One region of the Sulfitobacter sp. PR48 genome, then DNA from elsewhere that is predicted to be linked to it. Evidence: riboswitches for the same ligand, from Rfam matches in the RefSeq annotation. Region 1 holds a riboswitch; the other holds the start of a gene.
The links. A riboswitch is a leader RNA that binds a small molecule or an ion and turns the genes downstream of it on or off. The one in region 1 is predicted to bind cobalamin.
Positions count from the first base shown of each region.

Region 2: another riboswitch for cobalamin. It lies ahead of PVW51_RS01840 (CbtB domain-containing protein); the one in region 1 lies ahead of PVW51_RS07510 (ABC transporter substrate-binding protein).

Region 1 covers NZ_JARAMM010000004.1:239,224-243,634, forward strand. The annotation lists gene PVW51_RS07500 (ABC transporter ATP-binding protein) at 1-100, opposite strand, end outside; gene PVW51_RS07505 (FecCD family ABC transporter permease) at 97-1,137, opposite strand; gene PVW51_RS07510 (ABC transporter substrate-binding protein) at 1,134-2,144, opposite strand; cobalamin riboswitch at 2,316-2,510, opposite strand; gene PVW51_RS07515 (ABC transporter substrate-binding protein) at 2,608-3,615, opposite strand; cobalamin riboswitch at 3,787-3,985, opposite strand; gene PVW51_RS07520 (hybrid-cluster NAD(P)-dependent oxidoreductase) at 4,006-4,411, opposite strand, start outside.
Region 2 covers NZ_JARAMM010000001.1:383,212-387,622, forward strand. The annotation lists gene cobW (cobalamin biosynthesis protein CobW) at 1-397, opposite strand, end outside; gene PVW51_RS01825 (DUF1636 family protein) at 394-768, opposite strand; gene PVW51_RS01830 (hypothetical protein) at 765-1,277, opposite strand; gene PVW51_RS01835 (CbtA family protein) at 1,285-1,977, opposite strand; gene PVW51_RS01840 (CbtB domain-containing protein) at 2,169-2,327, opposite strand; cobalamin riboswitch at 2,372-2,588, opposite strand; gene PVW51_RS01845 (DMT family transporter) at 2,834-3,739, shown strand; gene pncB (nicotinate phosphoribosyltransferase) at 3,784-4,411, opposite strand, start outside.

The sequences.
Region 1 (4,411 bases):
TCAGGCCAAGCGTCTCACCCGGCGCAACCTCAAGCGAGACGTCCTCGACAATGGGCCGCGACCCTGCCGCCCAGCCAAGGGATCTTGCCTCAAGCCTCATGACCATCTCCTGTTGCGCACAAGGATCAGCGCAAAGCCCGGCGCGCCAACCAGCGCCGTGACCACACCAATCGGGACAACCTGACCGGGGATCAGCATGCGCGATGCGATATCCGCCAGGATCAGAAAGACCGCCCCCGCCAGGGCGGAGGCAGGCACAAGCCGCGCATGCCGTGGCCCGACGACGAAACGCATGGCATGGGGGATCACAAGGCCCACGAACCCGATGGAGCCGACCAGGCTGACCATGGTGGCGGTCATCAGGGTCACGGCACCGATCAGCATGATCTGCACCCGACGCACCGCGATGCCAAGCGAGGCCGCCGAGGACACGCCGAAGGAAAACGCATCCATTGCCCGCGCAAACCACAGGCAGATCAGAAAGCCGACCGCGGTGACGGGGGCCGCCAGCACCACATCGGGCCAGCGCACCCCCGACAGATTGCCCAGCAGCCAGAACATGATCCCGCGCGCCTGTTCGGCATTTGCCGATTTGGCGATCAGAAAGGATGTCAGCGCGTTGAAAAGCTGCGAACCGGCGATGCCCGCAAGCACCAGCTGCGCAGAACCGCCACCCGCCGCGCGCGCCAGCATTGCCACCACGGCAAAGGCCAGCGTCGCCCCGACAAAGGCCCCGCCCGAGATCCCCAGCAGACCACCGCCAACGCCCAGAATGGTGACCGCAACCGCACCGGCTCCGGCCCCTGCGGACACGCCCAACAAATAGGGATCGGCCAGCGCATTGCGCACCAAAGCCTGCAGAACGACACCCGACAGGGCAAGGCCCGCTCCACAGGCGGCAGCCAGCAGGGTGCGCGGCAGCCGGTAGCTCCAGATAATGCCGGCGTCGATAGGATCGACGATCAGCCCGGCGTCCCAGATGTTATTGGCAAAGACCGCCGCCACCGTCGCAAGCGGCAGCGGCGTCTCACCAATGACGACACCGCCCAGAACGGCCAGCATCATTATGGCCGCCCCCTGCGCGACCCGCAGCCCATATGTGCGCCGCAAAACGCGGGGGGCAGCCAGATCACTCATTGAAGATCAAACTCCGGCAGGGCCTCGGCCAATGTCTCAAGCGCTGTGACATTGCGGATCGAGGGGTCCATCGAATGCGCGTTCAGGATCACGATGCGGTCATTCCTGACCGCGTCCATCTGGCTGGTCACCGGATCGCTGCGCAGGAATTCCAGCTTCTTCTCCACATCATCCGCCTCGAAACGGCGCCGGTCCATTTCGGCGACGACGATGACCGAAGGGTTGGCGCGGGCGATGCTTTCCCAGCTGACAACCGGCCATTCCTCGTCGCTTTCCACGACATTGCGCAGCCCGAGCTTCTCCATCATGTAACCCGGAGGTCCCTTGCGGCCCGCGACATAGGGGTCGATGTCCATCTCGGCGGAGGAGAACCAGAACACGGCCGAAGCATCGTCAAGATCCAGCGCCGCCGCCTTTTCGATGGCCGCCGCTTCGCGGGCTTTCAGATCCGCGACCAGAGCCGCGCCTTTTTCGGACACGTCAAAGATCTGTGCCAACTGGGTGACACCGGCATAGATGCTGTCCATTTCGAACATGGCCAGACGGGTGCCGTCCGATCCGGTGCTGTTGTCCTTGGCCCAGCAATCGGCGGGCAGTACGAAGGTCGGGATGCCAAGGTCGGCAAACTGGTCGCGGGTGGCGACGATGCCCTGCGGGCCGATGTGCCATTCATATTGCACGACAACCACATCGGGGCGCTTCTCGACCACGGATTCAAAGCTGGGGTCATTGTCGGCCAGACGTTCAATGCCAGCGTTCAATTCGGTGAACTCCGGCAACACTTCGGTGAACCACACCGAGGTGCCGGCAACCCTGTCGCCAAGCCCCAGCGCATACATCAGTTCGGTTCCGGCCTGACCGACAGTCACCGCCGTTTCAGGGGACGCGTCAAAGGTGACGTCGACGCCGCAATTCTCGATCGTCAGGGGATAGGCCGTCTGGGCCTGCGCCACCGGCGCGAAACAGACCGCGCCCAGCAGGGCCGCCCTTAGTGTCTTGTGATACATCCTATGTCTCCGGAGTGTGATGGGCCCGGAGACAAAGAGGGTATGGCGAACCCATGGCTGGCCTGCACGGCAACCGGGGCGGCTGACATCTGCAGGTTGGCGATGGAGGGTGCATGGATGCACCGCTGGACAAAGTTCATTCGACACCTCCCCGGACTCCCCGCCCGGGCCGCGTTACGTTTGCTGTCGGCAGGTCTCCTGACTGGCGGGTCGTCACGGCAGCGGCCTTCCCATGGCACGGGGCCACAGTGGCATGATCGCTGCACGCTCATCGCCTACAGTTGCGGGGGCAGTTCCGGTTCACCGGCGGACCGGTGGCGGATTCCCTTTTGATTCCTTGCGGAAACCGACAGGCGTTGTTCTAGCCAGCAATTTCCGCAGCCGCAATCGCCGATCTCGGGCCGCTCAACCACAGCCCGGAGCGCGACGGGTCGCAGCTGCGCGGCAGGGGCGGCGGCACAGGTCATTTCAGGCCCTGCGCCTCCATCGCTTCGGCCAGTGCCTCAAGCCCGTCGATGATCCGGGTCGAAGGGTTCAGCGTCATCGCGTCCATCGGCAGCACCCGGCCCTCGCTGACCGCCTCCATCAGGCTGGCCACCGGATCGCCGGTCAGGAACGCCATCTTGGCCTCGGTCGAATCCATCGGATAGCGGCGGCGGCTCATGTCGGCGATGGCGATGATCGTCGGGTTTTTCCGGGCGATGGTCTCCCAGCTCACGGTCGGCCAGTCCTCGAAACTGTAGATGATGTTGGTCATCCCGAGTTGCCGCGCCATGTAGCCCGGTGCGCCGTTCTGCCCGGCGACATAGGGGTCGGCCTCCGTGGTTGCCGACGAGAACCAGAAGACGACGCTGACATCTCCGGAGACCGCGCCGACCTTTGCCTTTGCCGCTGCTTCACGCTTGCGCAGATCCGCGATCAGCGCCGCGCCCCGGTCCTGAACGTCAAAAATCTCGGCCAGCTCGGCAATGTCACGATAAACGAGGTCCATCTCGAAGGGCACCGGGCGCGGGCCGTCCGAGGTTTCCATCTGCGGCCGGTCGGCACAATCCGACGGCAGGTTGTAGGCCGGAATGCCGAGGTCCGCGAATTGCTGGCGCGTGCCGACGGACCCCTTTATCCCGATGTAATATTGCAGGTCAGTCGTCACCAGGTCGGGGCGGCGTTCGATCACCGCCTCGAAGGAGGGGTTGTTGTTGTCCAGCCTTTCGATCCCGGCATCCACTTGCGCGAACTGCGGCAGCACCGGACTGCGCCAGACCGAGGTCGCCCTGACCCGGTCGGCCAGCCCCAGCTGATACAGGATCTCGGTGCCCCGCTGGCCAAGCGAAACCACAGTCTCGGGGGCCTTCGGGAACACCAGTTCTATGCCGCAATTGTCGATGGTCAGCGGATAGTCGGTTTTGGCCAATGCCGGCAGCGCCAGCACCATTGCCGTCAGGGCGGCGCCGCTCAGGGATTTGAGGGACATATGTGATCTCCGGTTGATGAAGCGACCGGAGACAGGAAGGGATTGCCGACCTCGGACAGCAACACGGCGCCGGCCGTGAGGGCAGGAGCATTGTTGCAGTTACCGGAAACCCCGAAAGGCCCCGTTGAGGAAAACGTCATATGGCACCTCCCCGGACACCCCGCCCGGACCGCGTTGCTGTTGCATGTCGGCAGGTCTCCTGACTGACGGGTCGCTGTGCTTGGCTGCCTTCCCATGGTCCTTGGACCACAGTGGCATTTATGGCTTGGCACTCGCCGTCTACAGTTGCGGGGGCAGTTCCGGTTCACCGCTTGCGCGGTGGCGGATTCCCTTTTGATTCCTTTCGGAAACCGACAGAAACTGGTTAACCTCTCGTTCTGGTGAATACAATCACACCTCGACAGTGACCTTGCCGATCGGGTGCGAACAGCAGGCCAGGATATAACCCTCCGCGATATCATCTTCCGAGATGCCGCCGTTATGGACCATGTGAACATCGCCCTCCGTCTTGCGGATCTTGCAGGTGCCGCAGATGCCAAAGGTGCAGCCCGACGGGATGTTGAGCCCGCTGGCCTTGGCCGCCGCCAGGACGGTGTCGGTCTGTGCGACCCTGGCAGTGACGCCCGAGGTGGCAAAGGTGATCTCGGCGCTGGTATCCTCGTCCGGCACGATGTCGTCCAGCGCGGGGGCCTCGGCCTCGTTCGGGGTGGGGGCCTGGAAATTCTCCTGGTGGTAGCGATCCATGTCATAGCCAAGACCCTGAAGCGCCTCGCGCACGGTCTGCATGAAGGGCTCG
Region 2 (4,411 bases), on a different contig from region 1:
GGGCGATCACCCCGTCCACCGTGATCTTCGAACGGATCGCCGGCCAGTCGAAAGCCTTGAGCAGCGGCTTCGGCAGCGCCAGACCGGAGGTTTCGATCAGGATGTGATCGGGTCGCGTGGGCAGCGCCATCAGCGCCTCGATGGTGGGGATGAAATCATCGGCCACCGTGCAGCAGATGCAGCCATTGGCCAGTTCCACGATGTTCTCTGCCGGGCAATCGGGGATTGCACAGGATTTCAGGATGTCGCCATCCACCCCCACGGTCCCGAATTCGTTCACCAGAACAGCCAGCCGCCGCCCGCCCGAATTGGACATCAGATGGCGGATCAGCGTGGTTTTGCCAGCGCCCAGAAACCCGGTGATCACGGTCACGGGAATTTTGCTCAGGTCATTCATTCGGCAGCCTCCAAAGGCAGGGTAAAGGGGGGAACACGCGCAAGGCTCTGCTTGCGGAAAATTACGGGGCGCTCACGCCAGGGCACCAGCCCGTCGGCACTTGCGGCATAGGCGGCGGCACCGGCCAGGATATCGGGGGCATCCGCCGGGGTCAGGCGGCCATATACATAGGTCCATTTGCCCGGCTCCGACAGCGCCACCGCCGCCCCTTGCGAACAGGCGGACAGACAGGCCACCCCGACGATCTCGACCGCGTCAGGTGCCCCCGCTTCGGTCAATGCGCTGTGCAGCAGCGCGCCGGGCCGGGGGGCATCCTCTTCCAGCACCTCACCCGCGCGGCAGGTGGTGCAGACATAAAGCGTTGCGGTCATTCCACCTCCACCACGGCCCGGGCCGTTACCGGCGTGCCCTCCACCTCCAGCGGATGATGATCGTTGCTGTTCAGCGTCACCTCGATCTCCACCTGGCCTTTGGGCAGGCCATCCAGATGCATCCAGGGGCCATAGATCCGGGCCAGCTTGACGCCGTTCGCATAGACATGCGCATGGCCCTGCCCCGGTTGATGGGGCAGGCTGGCGTTCTGCGGCGAAAACTCGAAATTCTCGACCATGACATGCAGGTTATGGCCCGCCATCGGGTCCGGGCTGACCATGATCTGAACCTCGGGCGCGGCATCCGCCGCGACCGCAATCGGCGTCTCGTGCATCTTGGCATGATCCATCCCGTCGGCAGTCATGCCCCCGTGATCCATCCCGCCATGCTGGGCCGCATCCCCATGATCATGCCCGTCAAAGGTGATCCCGTTGCCCGCCGCAAAGGCAAAGCCGAGACCGCCTCCGAAGACAAGGCCGATGACGAAAAGCGCAAGCGTTCTGCCCATCACACCCTCACGCCGCCTGGGCGGCATGCTCCCCTTCGCGCTGCCAGAAATAGCCCGCAAAGCAGCCGAGCAACACCCAGGCCGCCAGACCGACGCCGAGCGCACGCGCCGCGAACAGCGCGCCGATCTCGGTCGGGACAGGACCGGTAAAGGTCTCGGGCTCCGGCGCGCCGATCAGATGCGGTGCGGCCAGCAACAGCGCCGCCGCACTCCAGGCCGCCCAGTTCTGGCCAAAGGCCAGCAGCCAGAGCGCCACACAGGCCGCAATCGCCGTCGCAAACCACCAGACCTGCCGCAGGGCCACATCGGCCGCAGCCACACCGGGCACTTCCGGGGCAAGGGTAAATCCGGGGGCCAGATGAAAGGCGACGAAACCGGCAACACCCCACAGGATACCCCAGCGCCCGTCGATCCGCGCACCGCGGTCCTCGCCAAAGCTCATGGCCGCAACCAAGATCAGCGCATAACCGGTATAGGTCAGCATGGTGAAAATCACGCTCAACCCGTCGCGCATCAGGTCGAAACCGGGCAAGGCGGGATGGGCGCTGACCGCCTCTGCGCCGAAATGCACCAGCTCCCCGCTTTCATAAAGCTCCGCATGCAGCAGCACAGGCTGCACAAATACCAGTTGCAGCAGGCCGATGATCGCACCCGCCAAGGCCCCTGCAAAAAGGGCGGAAACCAAAAACCGTGAAGTCATAACGAGATCCTCTTGCTTTCATGGCAACGCGCCGGCACCGACACCAATCAACACAAACACGCCGCCGAAAATCGGCAGCGCCTCAAGCTGATAAAGGTCTATGACCGGAACGCGCTGCGTTGTTCACCAGGGGAACCGGGTCACCGCCTGCTTTGACGCGGCTCAGACCTGATCCCGATGGCCCATAGGGGTCAGTGGCAGGGGAAACCTGTGGCATGGCGCACATCATGCGCGGCATCATGCAACGCGGCGGCCTGAACGTGCCCGGTCAGCGTGATCAGGGCAAGGCCCAGAACGGCGGCAAAGATCGCGGGAACAAAGCGGCTGGCGGTCTGCGACTTGGCAGTCATTGTAGTCATGGTCTTCTCCTTGCCGTCACACCCGACGACCTGTTTCAAGTTTCTCACGCCTGGCAGGTCTCCTGGCTCACGGGTCGATGCCTTTGCCCGCCTTCCCCGACCGAATGGTCAAGTGGCACGTTGGGCACAGACTCTCCGCTTACAGTCGCGGGGGCGGCTTCCGTTTCAGGCTGTGCGGCCCTTACGGAATTCCCTGTTCGGTTCCACACCCAAAGGGGCGCTTGCGGGAACACCAAGCAAGCCCAATGTTGCACTTCGGCCCAGCCAAGGCAAGGCTCATTCACGACAACTCATGCGCCGAATGCGCTTGCCCGCAGCAACGCCTTGCGCTGTCTGGAAATGCCGGCCCCGGTGCGCAATCCCCGGTACTCCGGCCCCGGATCGGGTGGTGGCCTGCCCGCGCCCGACCATGACGTTTCAATTTCCTCTGGCCCTGCTCTGCCCTGCGGCCCATAACTGGCGGACAACCCTCCCCCTCTGACAGGAGCCTTCGCCGCGTGAGCCGAACCACCCTCGCGATTCTCTATTCGCTGTTTGCGATCCTGTTGTTCGATGGCATGGGGCTGATCATCAAACACCTCTCCGGCAGCTACGGCGCCGCCGAACTTTCGGCCTACCGCAACCTGGTGGGGCTGATCCCGGCACTTCTGGTCCTCTGGACCTCCCGGGACTGGCACGCCAAAGGGCGCAGCCTGCACATGCGTCAATGGAAACTGGCCCTGCTGCGCGGGCTGATCCTGACCTTCGCGCAATATTTCTTTTACCTGTCGCTGGGCATCCTGACCTTTGCCACCGCCTCCACCATCTCCTATTCCAACGCAGTCTTTGTCACCGCACTTGCCGTGCCCCTGCTGGGCGAAAAGGTCGGGCTGGTGCGCTGGGCCGCGGTGCTGGTCGGCTTTGCCGGGGTGGTGATGATCGTGGGACCGGGCCGGGACAGCTTTTCACTGGCGGCCCTGCTGCCGCTGGGCGCGGCGCTCTGTTATGCGCTGACCGCCGTCACCGCCCGGATGATGGACGACGGCCCGCCAACAGCCCTGATCAACCTGTATTCCACCGGCGTCGCGACCCTGGGTGCGCTGGTGCTGACGCTGGCCACGGGCGGTTTCACGCCAATGCAGGACGGCACGGACCTGCTGTGGATTGTGGCGATGGGCGGGCTCGGCGGATTTGCCGTGCTGGTGCTGGTGACGGCCTACCGCATGACTGAACAGAGCAACCTCGCCCCGTTCGGCTATTTCGGCATCCCGCTGGCCTTTGTCCTGGGCTGGCTGTTTTACGGCGAAGCGCCCTGGTCCGAGCTGTTCCCCGGCGCGCTGCTGCTGGCAGGTGGCGGATTGCTGATCATCTGGCGGGAACGGCAGATGAACGCGGCAGGGCGCGAGGTGACCACGCCAAAGTAGACACCCGTGCTCTGCCGCCATCGGCCGGTGCCGTTGCGCGCGTTCTAGACCACAACCTCCTGGCGGTCCTGCGCGCCAACCCCGAACACCCGCTTGTAGCGCTCGATCTCTTCGGCCGGGCCCATCGCCTTGTTGGGATTGTCCGACAGCTTCACCGTCGGCCTGCCATTGGCCGCCACGGCCTTGCACACCAGCGAGAAAGGGGCCAGCGCATCATCTTTCACCAGGCCCCTGAAATCATTGGTCAGCAATGTGCCCCAACCGAAGGAGACATTCACCTTCCCGGCGAATTTTCCGTGCAGTTCCCGTATCTTGTCCACATCCAGACCATCGCTGAAGATCACCCGCTTCTGGGTCGGATCCTCGCCCCGCGACTTCCACCAGTCGATGGCAATCTGCGCGGCCTTGACCGGGTCGCCGCTGTCCACGCGAATGCCTGTCCAGCCGGCAAGCCAGTCCGGCGCATTGTCGAGGAAACCCTTGGTGCCATAGGTGTCCGGCAGGATGATCCGCAGGTTCCCGTCATGCTCTTCGTGCCAGTCCGACAGCACCTCGTAGGGGGCCTCTGCCAGCGCGGCATCATCCTCGGCCAATGCGGCGTAAACCATTGGCAACTCATGCGCATTTGTCCCGATTGCCTCCAGCTCGCGGCTCATCGCGATCTTGCAGTTC